One region of the Novilysobacter viscosus genome, then DNA from elsewhere that is predicted to be linked to it. Evidence: predicted binding sites of a transcription regulator. Region 1 holds the regulator's gene; the other holds the start of a gene.
The links. The regulator FliA, encoded in region 1, starts transcription of late flagellar genes. The targets are predictions, from matches to a motif close to TAAAGTTTNNCNNNCNNNGGCCGATAA.
Positions count from the first base shown of each region.

Region 2: the regulator FliA is predicted to act here: its motif matches at 3,613-3,639, upstream of ACJQWL_RS06345 (HD-GYP domain-containing protein).

Region 1 is NZ_JBJMAV010000002.1:350,576-358,339, reverse strand. Features, by position in the region: gene motD (flagellar motor protein MotD) at 1-1,114, opposite strand, end outside; gene ACJQWL_RS05340 (flagellar motor protein) at 1,119-1,859, opposite strand; gene ACJQWL_RS05335 (chemotaxis protein CheA) at 2,070-3,845, opposite strand; gene ACJQWL_RS05330 (protein phosphatase CheZ) at 3,847-4,464, opposite strand; gene cheY (chemotaxis response regulator CheY) at 4,461-4,853, opposite strand; gene ACJQWL_RS05320 (RNA polymerase sigma factor FliA) at 4,944-5,690, opposite strand; gene ACJQWL_RS05315 (MinD/ParA family protein) at 5,687-6,529, opposite strand; gene flhF (flagellar biosynthesis GTPase FlhF) at 6,582-7,764, opposite strand, start outside.
Region 2 is NZ_JBJMAV010000003.1:121,108-128,871, forward strand. Features, by position in the region: gene ACJQWL_RS06305 (ABC transporter ATP-binding protein) at 1-106, shown strand, start outside; gene ACJQWL_RS06310 (ABC transporter permease) at 144-911, shown strand; gene ACJQWL_RS06315 (DUF3297 family protein) at 936-1,208, opposite strand; gene ACJQWL_RS06320 (hypothetical protein) at 1,317-1,583, opposite strand; gene ACJQWL_RS06325 (DUF4031 domain-containing protein) at 1,662-1,946, opposite strand; gene ACJQWL_RS06330 (VOC family protein) at 1,951-2,385, opposite strand; gene ACJQWL_RS06335 (exopolysaccharide biosynthesis protein) at 2,499-3,167, shown strand; gene ACJQWL_RS06340 (hypothetical protein) at 3,262-3,438, opposite strand; gene ACJQWL_RS06345 (HD-GYP domain-containing protein) at 3,698-5,038, shown strand; gene ACJQWL_RS06350 (cold-shock protein) at 5,239-5,448, shown strand; gene ACJQWL_RS06355 (diguanylate cyclase) at 5,740-7,473, shown strand; gene ACJQWL_RS06360 (glycerol-3-phosphate acyltransferase) at 7,528-7,764, shown strand, end outside.

The DNA of each region.
Region 1 (7,764 bases):
GGATGGCCAGGATCGGCAGCAACCGCTGCGGTGGGACCGGGCCACGCGTGGCCGGACGTGCCACCGGCGCGGCTGTCGCGGCGGCGGCGATCGGCCGGGCCGCCACCTGCGCGCTGCTGGGCGCTGTGGCGGCTGTGGCGGTAGTGCCGACGGTGCCGCGGCCCTCCGCCCGGTCGGGGGCGACGACCACCGCCTGTGCCGATTCCACGCCGACCGTATCGGGGCCCTGCGGCGAGGCCAGGATCACCAGCAGTACCCGGCGGTTGGCGTTGCGGCCCTGCACGGTGGCGTTGTCGGCCACCGGCTGGTGCTCGCCGAAACCGACCACCGCCAGCCGCTGCGGCGACACGCCAGAGCCGACCAGTTCATGCACCACGCCGGCGGCGCGCGCGGCCGACAGCTCCCAGTTGCTGCGGAACGCCACGGTGCGGATCGGAATGTCGTCGGTGTAGCCCTCCACGCGCACGGCATTGGGTTCATCGCGCAGCACGCCGGCCAGTTTGTGCACCGTGGTGAGCGCCACCGGGCTGGGCATGGCCGAGCCACTGGCGAACAGGATGTCGCTCTGGATCTCGACCTCCAGGAAGCTGTCGCCGCGGCGCACCGTCACCAGCTTCTGCTCGACCAGCTCCGACAGCGCCTTCTGGATGCGTTGGCCGAGCGAGTGCAGCTGGCGGTTGCGTCCTTCCACCTGTTCGAGCAATTGGGTGTTGCCGGTCTTGGCGTTGTCCGCATCCTGCCCCTGGCCCAGGCCCGGAGCGCGCGCCATGACGCCGAAGGTCGGCATGTCCAGCACCTGGCGCACCGCCGGGCTGCTGACCGGTGCGGCCGCGGAGGGGCCGGAGCGGGCGTCGGGGGTCTGCATCGAGGGCCGGTCGAACGACGAGCCGCGGATCTGGGTCGCGCCCATCTGGATCGGCGTCACCGACCGCGGCGGGCCGCCGAACGCCGATGACAGTGCATCGGCCAGCACGCGGTACTTGCCCTCGTTGACCGAGGAAATCGCGTACATCACCACGAAGAAGGCGAGCAGCAGCGTCACCAGGTCGCCGTAGGGGATCGCCCAGGCTTCGTGGTTGACGTGGTCCTCGTGCTTGTGGCGACGGCCGGCCATGGCGTCAGTGCATGAATCCGTTGAGCCGCGCTTCGATGTTGCGCGGGTTCTCGCCCTGGGCGATGGCGATCAGGCCCTCGACGATCATTTCGCGCTCCTGGGCCTGGTGGTTGACCAGGCCCTTGAGCTTGGCGGCCATGGGCAGCAGCATCAGGTTGGCCGCGCCGATGCCGTAGATGGTGGCGGTGAACGCCGCGGCGATGCCCGGGCCGAGCTTGCTGGGGTCGCTGAGGTTCTTCATCACCGCCATCAGGCCCAGCACCGCGCCGATGATGCCCAGCGTCGGCGCGTAGATGCCCATGCCCTCGAACACCTTGGCCGCGGACATGTCGCTTTCGGACTGGCCGTGCAGCTCGATCTCCAGCATCTGCCGGATCGCCTCGGGCTCGACGCCGTCGACCACCATCTGCAGGCCCTTGCGCAGGAACGGGTCCTCCAGCGTCTGCACCTCCGCCTCCAGGCCCAGCAGGCCCTGCTTGCGCGCGGTGGTGCTCCACTCGACGATCTTGCCGATGACCGAGGCACGGTCCTGGGAGGGCGGGCGGAACACCCAGCGCACGATCTTGAGCGCGCGCTTGAAGGTGGCCAGCGGCGTCTGCAGCAGGATCGCCGCCACCGTGCCGACGATCACGATCACGAACGCGGCCGGGTTCCACAGGCCCGACAGGCCCGAACCCTTGAGCACGCTGCCGCCCACGAGGGCGACGATCGCCAGCACCACGCCGATCACGCTGAGTCTGTCCATGTACCGGATTAACGGTCGTGGCAGGGGGTTCTTGAGGGTGCGCGCGGGCGCTTGCGCGGAAACCGGACGGAGCTCACGGCCTGGCGGCGCGGCGTGCCTCGTGGACGTGCGCAAGGCCCCACGGCGCGGCACGCGCCGTTCGGCCCGGGTGTCGAGACGTGCGTTGAACGTTCCGGCAGGGGGGTTTGCTGCTGGCCGCCAGGCCGCGGCTCAGGCGATCAGCCGCGTCGGCGACTTGATGCCCGTGCGGTACAGCGCGTCCACGTCCAGCACCAGGGCCATGCGGCCATCGCCGATCAGGCTGGCGCCGGCATACCCGGGCAACCCGCGCAGGGTGCGGGGCAGGGCCTTGATCACCACTTCCTCGCGGCCGCGCACGCGGTCCACGTCCAGGCAGAAGCGTTGCTCGCCCGACTGCAGCACCACGCCGGTGCTCAGGCCATCGGGCGGTGCGCCGGCGCCGAGCCAGTCGCGCATCGACAGCAACGGCAGCGGCTCCTCGCGCAGGTCCAGCACGCGCTGGCCGTCGATCCACATCGGCTCGCCGGTGCGGTGCGCCAGCACTTCGACCACGCGCACCAGCGGCAGCGCGTAGACGTCCTCGTCGATCTCCACCAGCAGCGTCGGAAGGATCGCCAGGGTCAGCGGCACGCGGATCAGGAAGCGGCTGCCCACGCCCGGCGATGACTGGATCTGGACCTCGCCGGAGAGCTCGCGGATCTTCGACTGCACCACGTCCATGCCCACCCCGCGGCCCGACAGGTCGCTGACCTCGGCGCGGGTGGAGAAGCCGGGCAGGAACACCAGGTGCAGGCATTCGTCGGTCGACAGGCGCGCGGCGGCCTCCGGGTCGATCAGGCCCTTGCGCACCGCGCTGTCGCGGATGCGGTCGGGGTCGATGCCGGCGCCGTCGTCACGCACCTCGATGGCGACGTGGTCGCCCTCCTGCTGCGCCGCCAGCCGCACGTGCCCGGTTTCCGGCTTGCCGGCGGCACGTCGCGCGTCGGGCGACTCGATGCCGTGGTCGATGGCGTTGCGCACCAGGTGCAGCAGCGGGTCCGACAGCGCCTCGACCAGGTTGCGGTCCAGCTCGGTGTCGGCGCCGACCACGTCCAGCTCGACGGTCTTGTCCAGCTGCCGCGCGATGTCGCGCACCAGCTTGGGGAAGCGGGAGAACACGCGGCCCACCGGCTGCATGCGCGCCATCATCACCGCCGACTGCAGGCGCGAGGTGGAGGCGTCCAGCGCGGTGACCACGCGGTCCAGGTCCTCGTCGCGCAGGCGCGGGCGGATGGTCTTGAGGCGGTTGCGAACGAGCACCAGCTCGCCGACCAGGTTGACCATCGCGTCCAGCCGGCGCACGTCGACGCGGACGGTGGCGTCGGCGGGGTCGGGTGGCTTGCGCGGCGTGGCGGCGCTGATCGGGGTGACGTTGTCCACCGGCGCGGTCGCGCGCGGCGCGGGCTCGGCCGTCGCAACGGCGGGTGCCGGGGCGCCGGGCACGGTGCCCTTGCCGTGCAGGCTGTCGAGCAGCGCGTCGAAATCCAGGTCGGCCAGGTCGTCGTCGGTGATGTGGGCCAGCAGGTCGGGCGTGGCCGCGGCGGGCGCGCGCTCCATCCGCAGGCTGGCCAGCAGGATGTCCGGCACCGGCGCGGGCTCGGTGCCGGCGGCGACGCAATCGAGCATGTCCATCAGCAGGTCGACCGACTGCTGCGCGCCGTCGAAGGTGTCCGGGTCCAGCGGCAGCGTGCCGCTGCGCGCGGCGTCGAAACGGTCCTCCACTGCGTGGCACAGCACCACCATCGGCTGGATGTCGAGGAAGCCGGCGCCGCCCTTGATGGTGTGGAACCCGCGGAACACGGCGTTGAGGCCGTCGCGGTCGTCCGGCGCGTGCTCGAGCGTGACCATCTGCTCGCCCAGCTGGTCGAGGATCTCGCGGGCCTCGACCAGGAAGTCGGCGCAGATGTCGTTGTCGAGCCCGCCCATCTCAGATGCCCAGCGAAGACAGCAGCTGGTTGGCGTCGTCCTGGGTCGCCGGCGCCTCGTCCAGCCCGGCCACGGACGGCCCGTTGCCGCGGTTGGACAGCTGCAGCGGCGCCGCGCCGTCGGTGACGTCGCCCAGGCCGGCGTGCACCGCGCGCACCAGTTCGACCACGCGCAGGATGATCTGCCCGGTGAGGTCCTGGTAGCCCTGCGCGGCGGTCATCTCGCTGAGCCGGCTGCGGATGCCGGCCACGACCCCGGCGGATGCGTCGTCGCCGGCCGGCAGCGTGGACAGCAGCTGGCCGCACTCCTGGATCAGGTCCAGCGTGTGCATGCTGGCGTTCTCGGTCAGCGTGACCACGTGCTCCAGCCGCGAGCACGCATCGGGCAACGATGCTCCCGACCCGCCGGTGCCTTCGCCCAGTGCCGATTCCAGTTCGCGCGCGAGCCGGGTCAGGCCCTGCACGAACGGCTGCGTGCGCCACTCGATCAGCGCATCGACATGCTCGCGCCAGCCGTCGGCGTCGTCGTGCTCCATCGCCCACAGCGCCTGGTGCAGGCGCCGGGTGATGTCGTTCCGGTCGGTGGGGACGCCGGAGACGGCCGCGGCGTCCGCATTCACGCCGCGGTCTCCAGCCGCTCGAAGATCTTCTCGAGCTTGTCGCTGAGCGTGCCGGCGGTGAACGGCTTGATGACGTAGCCGCTGACGCCCGCCTGCGCGGCCTCGATGATCTGCTCGCGCTTGGCCTCGGCGGTCACCATCAGCACCGGGACTTTCGACAGGCCGGCATCGGAGCGGATCGCCTTGAGCAGGTCGATGCCGGGCATGCCGGGCATGTTCCAGTCGGTGATCACCAGGTCGAACGGGCCCTTGCGCAGCTCCACCAGTGCGGTGGTGCCGTCGTCGGCTTCGGTGGTGTTGAAGAATCCAAGGTCGTTGAGCAGGTTCTTGACGATGCGGCGCATGGTCGAGAAGTCGTCGACGATGAGGATGCGGATGTTCTTGTCCATACGGGGCTCGGGGGTGTTCCTGAAGGACCTATCGGCCGCGGGAGGGGTTTCTTGATCCCTGGACCTCCCTTTCCGGGAGGGGCGAAACGGTTACTCGTCGTTGTCGGCCTCGCCCTTCCACTCGCCCAGGCGGGCGCGCAGGCGCAACATGGCCTGGCCATGGATCTGGCAGACGCGCGACTCGCTGATCGACAGCACCGCGCCGATCTCGCGCAGGTTCAGCTCCTGCTCGTAGTACAGCGACAGCACCAGTTGCTCGCGCTCGGGCAGGTCGCCGATGGCGCCGCCCAGGGCGTGGCGGAAGGCGTCGTGCTCGAACTCGCGCGCCGGGGTGGCGCCGCTGCGCGAGGCCAGGCGCGGTTCGCCGTCGTGTTCCTCGGCATGCGAGTCCAGGCTGATCAGCTGCCCGCGTGCGGCGTCCTCGAGCATGCGGTGGTATTCGTCCAGCGACACGCCCAGCGCGCTGGCGACTTCCTGCGCGGTGGCGGCACGGCCGGTGGCCTGCTCGACCTCGCGGGTCGCCGAGACCACGTCGCGGTAGCGGCGGTGGACCGAGCGCGGCACCCAGTCGCCGCGGCGGATCTCGTCGATCATCGCGCCGCGGATGCGGATCGAGGCATAGGTCTCGAACGCCGCGCCCTGGTCGGCCTGGAAATTGCGGGCCGCGTCGATCAGGCCCAGCATCCCGGCCTGGATCAGGTCATCGACCTCGACGCTGGACGGCAGGCGCGCGGCCAGGTGGTGGGCGATGCGCCGGACCAGTTCGCCGTGGCGCTCGACGATGTCGTCGGCCCCGCCGTTCTGGTGGGCGCGGTAGGTGGCGGCGGCGGTGCTCATGCGGTGGCACTCCGTGGTTGCGGCGACACCAGCCGCTCGATGAAGAATTCGACGTGCCCGCGCGGGCCCTGCGGCGACTGCCACTGGCCGGCGCGACGCGCGATGTCGCGGAAGGCCACCGACGAGGGTGCCGACGGGAACGCCTCGACCACCGCTTCCTGGCGCTGGATGGAGCGGCGCAGCCATTCATCGCGCGGGATCGCGCCCAGGTAGCCCAGGGTCACGTCGAGGAACCGGGCGCTGACGCGCTCGAGCTTCTCGAACAGCTGCCTGCCCTCGGCCGGGTGCTGCACCTGGTTGGCCAGTACCTGCACGCGGTTCACCCCGCGCTCGCGGTTGAGCACCTTGATCAGCGCGTAGGCGTCGGTGACCGAGGCCGGCTCGTCGCAGACCACCACGATCACGTCCTGGGCGGCCTGGCAGAAGGTCAGCACGCCATCGGCGATGCCGGCGGCGTTGTCGACCACCATGGTGTCGATCGGCAGGTCCAGCTCGCTGAAGGCATGCACCAGCCCGACGTGCTGCTGCGGGGTGAGTTCGGTCATGTGCCGCTTGCCGCTGGCGGCGGGCACCACCCACAGCCCGCGCGGGCCTTCGATCACCGTGTCGCGCAGGTCACAGCGGCCGGCGAAGACGTCGGCCAGGGTGAAGCGCGGCGACAGCCCGAGCATCACGTCGACGTTGGCCAGCCCCAGGTCGGTGTCCAGCAGCAGCGTGCGCTGGCCGGCGTTGAGCAGGGCCATGGCCAGGTTGACCGAGACGCTGGTCTTGCCGACGCCGCCCTTGCCACTGGCGACGGCGATCACGCGGACGGGGGCGGTGGCGGTGGGCGGGGTCATGGGGATCACGTTGTGGGGGTGGGCGGCGGGACCGGCAGGCAGGGCGTTGGGGTCAGGCGGTTGCATGACGGTCCTCGGTGAGCAGGGGGTTGTTGGCGGCGCGCCGCAGGTGCTCCAGCTGCAGCACCAGGCGCGAGGCGTCGGCGGCATCCAGCGCGGTGGGGACGTGCTGGCCGTCGGTGGTGTAGGCCAGGTTCAAGCCGTTGCGCACCGCCACCGAGAGCACGCCGCCCAGGCGGCCGGTCTCGTCGAGCTTGGTCAGCACCACGGCTTCGGGCGCGGCCATGCGGTAGCGGCGGACCACCTCGTTGAGGTCGGCCGGGTGCGCGGTGGCCGGCAGGGCCAGCAGGCAGCGCACGTCGCGGGTGGCGCGCAGCCAGGTCATCTGGCCGAGCAGGGCGCGGTCGCGCGCGGCATAGCCGGCGGTATCGACCAGCACCAGCGGGTAGTCGCCCAGCTGGTCGAGGGTCTCGGCCAGGCCTTCGGGTCCGTCGGCCTCGCATACGGTGATGCCCATCCGCCGGCCGTGCGCCTGCAGTTGCTCGCGGGCGCCGGCACGTTCGGTGTCGGTGGTGACCAGGGCGACGTCACGCGCGCGGTGGCGCTGGGCGTAGCGGGCGGCCAGCTTGGCCAGGGTGGTGGTCTTGCCGGCGCCGGTCGGTCCGATCAGCGCGATCACCCCACCGTCGTCGATGGGTTCGGCGCGGGCCACGGTCAGCATCTGCGCCAGGTGCGCCAGCATCGGTGCGTGCACCTTGGCCGGGTCCAGCTGCGGGTCGATCCTGGCCGCGACCGCCTGCGCCAGGTGGTCCTCGCAGCCATAGCCGACCAGCGTGTCGTAGGCGGCGGCACGCGCCGGCGAGCCGCGCATGCGCTCCACCGCGAACTGGCCCATCTCGCGTTCGATCAGTTGGCGCATCGCCGAGAGCTCGTCGCGCATCGCGGTGACGGTCGGGTCCAGGTCGCGGCCGGCGACGATCTGCAGCAGCGGGGTGTCGTCGTTGCAGGTCGACGGCGTGGCCGGGCGATCCGCTTCCATCGGCGCCAGTGACAATTCAACGGCGGGGGAGACCCGGGCGCGGCGCGGGGCCGGTTCCAGCTCCAGCGCGGTGCGGGCGAGGGGCGCGGTGTCAGCGGTGGTGTCAGGGGTGGTGTCAGGGGTGTCGTCCTGCGTTGCCGGGGCGACCGGGGCGGCATCGGATTGGTTGGCGGCGGGCGTTGCGGGACGCGCGCCG
Region 2 (7,764 bases), on a different contig from region 1:
GAGTTCGCTGGAGGACATCTTCGTCGGCCTGGTGCGCGATGGCGCGCCGGAACCGGCGGGGGCACCGGCAGGCGCCGCCGCGGCATCGACGCCGGCGCGGACGTGAGCCGGGGCCCTGGGATGACCGACCGGAAGCCGCACTGATGGCACTCAACACCCACGCGATCCGCGCGATCTACCGTTTCGAAATGGCGCGCACCTTCCGCACCCTCGGCGAGTCGATCGCCTCGCCGGTGCTGACCACGTCGCTGTACTTCATCGTCTTCGGCGCGGCGATCGGTTCGCGCATGGGCGACATCGACGGGGTGAGCTACGGCGCCTTCATCATCCCCGGCCTGATCATGCTGTCGCTGCTCAGCGAGAGCATCTCCAACGCGTCCTTCGGCATCTACATGCCCAAGTGGTCCGGGACCATCTACGAACTGCTGTCGGCGCCGGTGTCGTACGTTGAAGTGCTGCTGGGCTATGTGGGCGCGGCGGCAACCAAGTCGCTGGTACTGGGGTTGCTGATCCTGGCGACCGCGCGGCTGTTCGTGCCGTATGAAATCGAGCACCCGCTGTGGATGCTCTGCTTCCTGGTGCTGACCGCGCTGAGCTTCAGCCTGTTCGGTTTCATCATCGGGCTGTGGGCCGACGACTTCCAGAAACTGCAGATCATCCCGTTGATGGTGATCACCCCGCTCACGTTCCTGGGCGGGGCGTTCTACTCCATCCACATGCTGCCGCCGTTCTGGCAGAAGGTGACCCTGTTCAACCCGGTGGTCTACCTGATCAGCGGGATGCGCTGGAGTTTCTACGGCGTGTCCGATGTCAACGTCGCGCTCAGCGCGGCGCTGATCCTGGTCTTCCTGGGCGCGTGCCTGGTCGCGGTGTGGTGGATCTTCCGTACCGGCTGGAAGCTCAAGGCCTGACGCGCCGCGACGGGCGCGCGGGCGTTACTCCGCGGCGTCGCCTGCGGCGGTGTCCAGGAACCAGGCCTCGACCGTGCCCCTGGCCTTCATGGTCATCGGCTGGCCGCGGCGGTCGAGCGACTTGCCGACCGGCAGCCGCACCCAGCCCTCGCTGATGCAGTATTCCTCGACGTTGTGACGTTCGATCCCGTTGAAGCGGATGCCGATGCCGCGTTCGAGCACCACCTCGGCGTAATGCGGGCTGCGCGGGTCGGTGGAGAGGCGGTCGGGCGGGGTGTCTGCGGTGTGCTCGGGCATGGGCCTGGATCGAGGGTCGCGCGCCGGTCGGCGCGGGGGCGCGCAGGATACGCCCCGCACGGGCGCGGGTCGAACCGCTACCTGATCGGGCGACCGCGGGGAGGCGGATCAGTCCCGGTGCGGGAAACCGGGGTTGGCGTCGCCCGGCAGTGCGTCGCGCCATGCGGCGTAGACCGGTTCGGCGGCTTCCAGCCAGTCCAGCCCGGTGCCTGCGGCGTGGGCCGCCTGCCATTGCGATCCAAGCTCGGGCTCGATCACGTTCCAGGTGCGGAAACCATGTCGGTTGCGGGCCTGGATCCCGAACTGGGTCGCCCGCAGTGTCTGGTGGGCCATCAGGGGCAGGGGGCGCAGGCGCGATTCGATGACGGCCGACATGGGTGGGTTCCGGGCTGGGGTCGCGCCATGCTGGGCGCCTGGATGTAAACGGCGGGTGGACGCCGCTGCGGCCACCACCTATGCCCGCTCGCCCCGCCCCTGCGCCTTGGCGTTGGCGATCACCGCCCTGACCAGCTCGCGGTCGGCGTGCCGGGAAATCGCCACCGCCCCCAGCGCGATCGCGCGCTCGCGCATCGGGGCAGGCACGTCGTAATGGGCACCGCTGGTCCGGTTCTGGAACGCGCGTCGTGGCAGGCCCAGGCGGCCGGCAAACGCGTGCAGTTCGGCCAGGGTGTCGGCCATCAGGTGCGCCCAGCGCTGGCCGCGCCACAGGGTCACCGCATCGTCGACGTACACGGGCATGCCGTTAGCGCGCGAACAGCTGCGAGGGGTCGGCGAAGGCCTTGAACTCGAGCGCGTTCCCGGACGGGTCATGGAAGAACATGGTCGACTGCTCACCCGGCCCACCGGCGAAGCGCACGTGCGGCTCGACCACGAAACGAACCCCCGCGCCGCGCAGCCGGGTGGCCAGCGCGGTCCAGTCGTCCATGGGCAGGACCACGCCGAAGTGCGGGACCGGCACGTCATGGCCGTCCACTGCGTTGTGCGCCTGCGGGGTGGACGCCCGGGCCGCGTCGCTGCGGTGGCAGACCAGCTGGTGGCCGTAGAGGTCGAAGTCAACCCACTGCGAGTCGCTGCGGCCTTCCACGCAGCCCAGCAGGCGGCCGTAGAAGTCGCGGGCCGCGGCGAGGTCGTGAACCGGGACTGCAAGGTGGAACGGGGGCAGGGGCGGGCGGGGCATGGCGGCCTGGATGGGTATCGGTGGATCCGGGGGGCCATCCTCGCATCCCGGTCCCGTAGCGGCGCATGCACGCACGGCCGGCATAATGGCCCGCCCCATGACCGGAGCCGGCCTTGCCGACCCCCGACCCCCGCACCGCCGAGGCCCGCAGCCTCGATGACGCGCATGCCTCGCTTGGCGACCAGCTGGGCGCGATCATTGCCGGCCTGCCCCCCGACACGATCAGCCTGGGCGAGTTGCTGGACGTGTTCGGCGACGAGGGCCTGTTGCTGATGACGGTGCTGCTGACCCTGGTGTTCCTGATCCCGGTGTCGATCCCGGGGGTGAGCACGGTGTTCGGCGCGGCCATCCTGCTGGTCGGTATCAGCCGCCTGTTCGGCCGCGAACTGTGGCTGCCGGCGAAACTGCGCACCCGCGGCCTGCCCGCGGACAAGTTGCGCCCGGGCCTGGAGCGGGGCATGCACTGGGTCCGCAGGATGGAACGCATCAGCCGGCCGCACCGCCTGCCGGCGCTGGCCGGTGGTGGGGGCGTCCACCTGTTCAACAACCTCGCCTTCATCCTGGCCGCGCTGCTGCTGATGGCGCCGTTCGGGTTCGTGCCCTTCAGCAATACATTCCCGGCGGTCGCGCTGCTGCTGTATGCGGTGGGGATGATCCAGCGCGACGGCGGCGCCATCCTGCTCGGCCACCTGGCCAACCTGACCACGATCGCCTACTTCGGCGTGTTGATCGGCGGCGGCGGCATGGCCGCGCACCAGTTGTTCCAGCGCTTCTTCGGCTGAGTGGCCTGCGCGGCGCGGCCGCCGCGCTCTCCTGCCCTGCACGGTCGGCGCCAGCCCGGCGCGAACCCCGCCGGGAGCAGACCACATGGACCGCTCAAACGCACCCCACCGGCGAGGCCGACTGGCCGCACTCGCACTCGCGCTGGTGGTCGGCGCGGGCGCAGGCACGGCGCTGGCGCAGGACGCCGTCGCGCCGTCGCGCCGTCGCCTGCAGCGTCTGCAGCGTCTGCAGCGCCAGCGTCGGTGGATACAGACGGCGTGCTGAGCGCACAGGAGCATGCCGCCGCGACCAGCGCCGCCTACCGGAAACTGGACGCCGACGGCGATGGCCGGCTGACCCTGGAGGAGGGCCCGGGCCGGGGCGGCCGCCGCACGCGTCGGGCGCTGCCGCGGCGCCGCCTACGCCGCGCTGACCCGGTGACGGCGCATCGCGTCGCACGTCGCCTTCAGTTTTCCGCGCCGGGGCCGATGCCGGGAGTGAAACGCGGCCGTCCCCCGGTCGCGCGCCCATTGCCCGACCGGAGACCTGCGTGCGCCCCGTGCTGGAGGAAGAACTCATCGTCGGCAGTCCGCTGGCATGGCCGCTTTTCGACCCGGCCGGCAAGCTGCTGGCCGATGCCGGCGTGGTGGTGCTGTGCGAGGCGCAGCGCCTGACGCTGCTGCAGCGGGGCCATGTCGACCCGGCGCTGTGCCTGGTCGAGGACGCGGGCCCCACCGACGAAGCGAGCGCCGCCGCCGAAGCGCCGCCCGCGCCCCTGCCACCGGTGTTCGGCGAGGTGCGCGCGCTCAAGCGACGGCTGGCCGAGGCGCACATGCAACTGCTGGCCGCCGGCACGCCCGATGGTGCGCTGATGGCGCTGGAGCTGGTGACCGAGCTGCAAGCCCTCGTGGACCGGGATGCGGATGCCGCGCTTGCAGCGGTGCAGCTTGACCTGGACGACGGTGGGCCGATCTCGCGCCAGGTCCACGCGGCGATCCTGTGCCAGATGGCCACCCGCGCCCGGGGATGCGAGCCGGCCGAAGTCGATTCGATGATGGCCGCCGCGCTCACCTACGACCTGGCGCTGGGCCCGATCGCCGAGACCCTCAACAGCCAGCAGGGCGAACTCAGCCCCGAGCAGCGGCGGCAGGTCGAGGCCCACCCCGACGAGGCGGTGATGCTGCTCAGGGCCGCCGGGGTCGAGGACCCGTTGTGGCTGGATGCGGTCCAGCACCACCACGAGCGACTGGACGGCAGCGGCTATCCGCACGGATTGCGGGGTGATGACATCGGTGCCGGCGCCCGGCTGCTGGCGGTGGTGGACATCTTCTCGGCGATGGTGCGGCCGCGTGCCTACCGCGAGGCGGTCATCGCACGCAACGCGCTGCGCAACCTGTTCCTGGAACGGGGCACCGCGGTGGACGCCGAACTGCCGGGGTTGCTGGTCAAGGAAATCGGTGTGTTCCCGCCCGGCACCGTGGTGCGTCTGGCCAGCGGCGAGGTGGGCGTGGTCACCCATCGCGGCGGCAATGCCGCGTGCCCGCGGGTGGCACGCCTGGTCAACGCCAACGGGACGTTCGCGGCGGTAGCCCGCTCGCGCGACACCCGCGAAGCCGAGCACGCCATCGTGGAGGCCGTGCCCCAGGCCCGCTACCAGGCCTTCCTGAGCAATTGCGCGAGATTCTGGGCCGATGCCCCGGCGGGCAGGCCGGTGCTGGCCCGTACCGCGGCCCCGCTTCCAGCACATCCGGCGGGGGGAGCGGGGGCCGATGCCGTCTGTGGCCTGCAGCCGGATCCGGGCAGCGACCTGGCGGCCGCCCCGGCACAGGGCGCAGCGCCAGAGTCGGCGCAGGCCTGCGCGCTTGATGGCGAGGCGAAGAGCCCAAGCTGAACAGGCGATCTCACGTAGTGATTGCATTGCAACGCGGCCCGGGCTACCGTTCACCCGCTGTGTTCGTCAAGGGTCACCCGAAACGTGGCCCGATGCCGTAGATCCCTGATCCGCTACATCGTTGCACTCGCTTCCTCCTTGCAACCAGCTCAACGCCGCGTAGGCGGTATTCCAATACATCCGTTACAAGGAGCAAGAAAATGTCGAACCGTGAAACCGGTACCGTCAAGTGGTTCAACGATGCCAAGGGCTTCGGCTTCATCAGCCGTGAGAACGGCGAGGACGTGTTTGTGCACTTCCGTGCCATCCAGTCCAATGGCTTCAAGAGCCTGCAGGAAGGTCAGAAGGTCGAGTTCACCGTGACCCAGGGCCAGAAGGGCCTGCAGGCCGACGCCGTCACCCCGCTGTAAGGGCGACGCGTTGACCTGACGCAGCGGCCCCGCGCCGCCGCGACACCTTCGGAAAACCCGGCTTCGGCCGGGTTTTTCTTTGCCTGCGATCCGGCCACCTGGCCGGTTGCCATCCACGACCCCCTTGCGCCGAGTGTCCGATAGGACGGTCGGTCCCAACCCGCTGGCCCGCCGCGACGGTCGCCCGCGCAACGGATGACACAATCGCCCCCGATGGCCGAGCCCCACGAACCTCGAGCGGATTCCCGAACCGGACCCCTTGGCGAACCCCAGCCGCCTCCCCGCCCGGCGGTGACGCGTGCACATGCACCCCTGCGCGGCCTGCGGTTCTGGCTCGGACTTGGATACGGCGCCATCGTGGTCGGGTTCGCGGTCGCGCTGGCGGTCATGGCCAACCTGGGGGCCACCCGGCAGATGGAGCGCGAAGCGGGCCGGCGCCTGGACGCGCAGGCCCGGCATATGGCCGAGCGCCTGGACGTCGGCGTGCAGGAGCGGCTGGACGACGTTCGCCTGCTGGCGTTGTTGCCGTTGTTGAGGACGGAGCCGGTCGATGCCGGTGCGGTGCGACGGCTGTTCGGCGAGCTGGTACGAAGCGAGCCTGCGTACGCGTGGATCGGTTTCGCCGCGGCAGACGGAACCGTGCGCGTGGCCAGCGGCGGCCTGCTGGAAGGCGGCGATGTGTCGGCGCGGCCGTGGTTCCAGGCCGCGCGCACCGGTCCGCACCTGGGCGACGTGCACGAAGCCGCATTGCTTGCGCGCCTGCTCCCGCGCCGCTCCGATGGCCAGCCCCTGCGCCTGATCGACACCGCCGCCCCGGTGCGCAGCGAGGAAGGCGAGCTTCTGGGCGTGGTGGGTGCGCACCTGTCCTGGCGCTGGGCCGAGCGCCAGCGCGACCTGCTGTTGGGCCCGGCCGCCGATCGAAGCGCCGTCGATATCTTCGTGTTGGACGCGCAGGGTCGCGTGCTGATGGGCCCGGCAGGCCAGGTCGGACGGACCCTGGCCACCGACAGCGCGCGCGCTGTGGCCCAGCGCCCGAATGGTCACGTCGCCGAGACCTGGGACGATGGGGTGCAGTACCTCACCGGCTACGCCCGCACCGGGCGGGACCCGGACGCCCCGACCCTGGGCTGGCACGTACTGGTGCGTGAGACCCGCACCTCCGCCATGGCGGAGCTGCGGGACCTGCGCCACACCCTCACCGCGGTGGTGGGCGTGCTGGCGCTGCTGTCGGTTGCCGGCGCGCTGCTGCTGGCGCGCAAGATCGGCGCGCCGCTGCATGCGCTGGCCGAGGCGGCCACCGTGATGCGCACCGGGCTGGCCGTTGTGAAGCTGCCGCAACTGGGCGGCTACCGCGAGGCGCAGCAGTTGTCGTCGGCGCTGAGCACGCTGTTCGACCAGGTCGGCCGGCGCGAGCACGAACTGCGCGAACTCGCCGACACGCTCGAACGCCGCGTCGAGGAGCGCACCCGCGAGCTGCACAGTGCCAACGACGCGCTCGAGCGCCTGTCGGTCACCGACAGCCTCACCGGGCTCAACAACCGCCGCTACTTCGACAACCAGCTGGCCCACGAAATGCAGCGCGCACGCCAGCAGCTGCAGCCGCTCTCGCTGTTGCTGGTCGACCTGGACCACTTCAAGCGGATCAACGACACCCACGGCCACCCCGCCGGCGACCGCGTGCTGCAACTGGTGGCCGACCTGCTCGACCAGGGGCTGCGCCCGACCGATGCGATCGCACGCATCGGCGGCGAGGAGTTCGCGGTGATCGCCGCCGGTGCCGACCTCGCCCAGGCCACCGCGCTGGGTGAACGCCTGCGGCGCCGGGTGGACGGGGCCAGCCCGCTCGAGATCGGCCGGCTGCAGCTGCCGATCTCGGTCAGCATCGGCGTGGCCAGCATCTGGCTGGCGGAGGGCGATGCCGGTGCCATGGAGTCGGCCGCCGAACGCCTGTACACGCACGCGGACATGGCCCTGTACCGCGCCAAGCGCGGCGGCCGCAACCGGGTGGAGGGCACGGTCGCCTGAGCCCGGCCAACCCCGCCAACACGGGGCTGCGGCGCGCTCACGCATAATCGCGGGATGGCCTGGATCGCCGACATTCGACTGCTGACCTGGCTGCTGGTGCTGGCCGCCTACCTGTTGGGTTCGGTGTCCGGTGCGCGGCTGCTGGGCCACGCGCGCGGGATCAACACCCCCACGCCGGGATCCGTCGACGGCGAGGGCATCCAACCGGCAGCGACCCGTGGGTGGCGCTTCGTCCTGGGCGTGGGCCTGGACGTGGCCAAGGGCGCGCTGGCCGCGTGGCTGGCGCTGCGC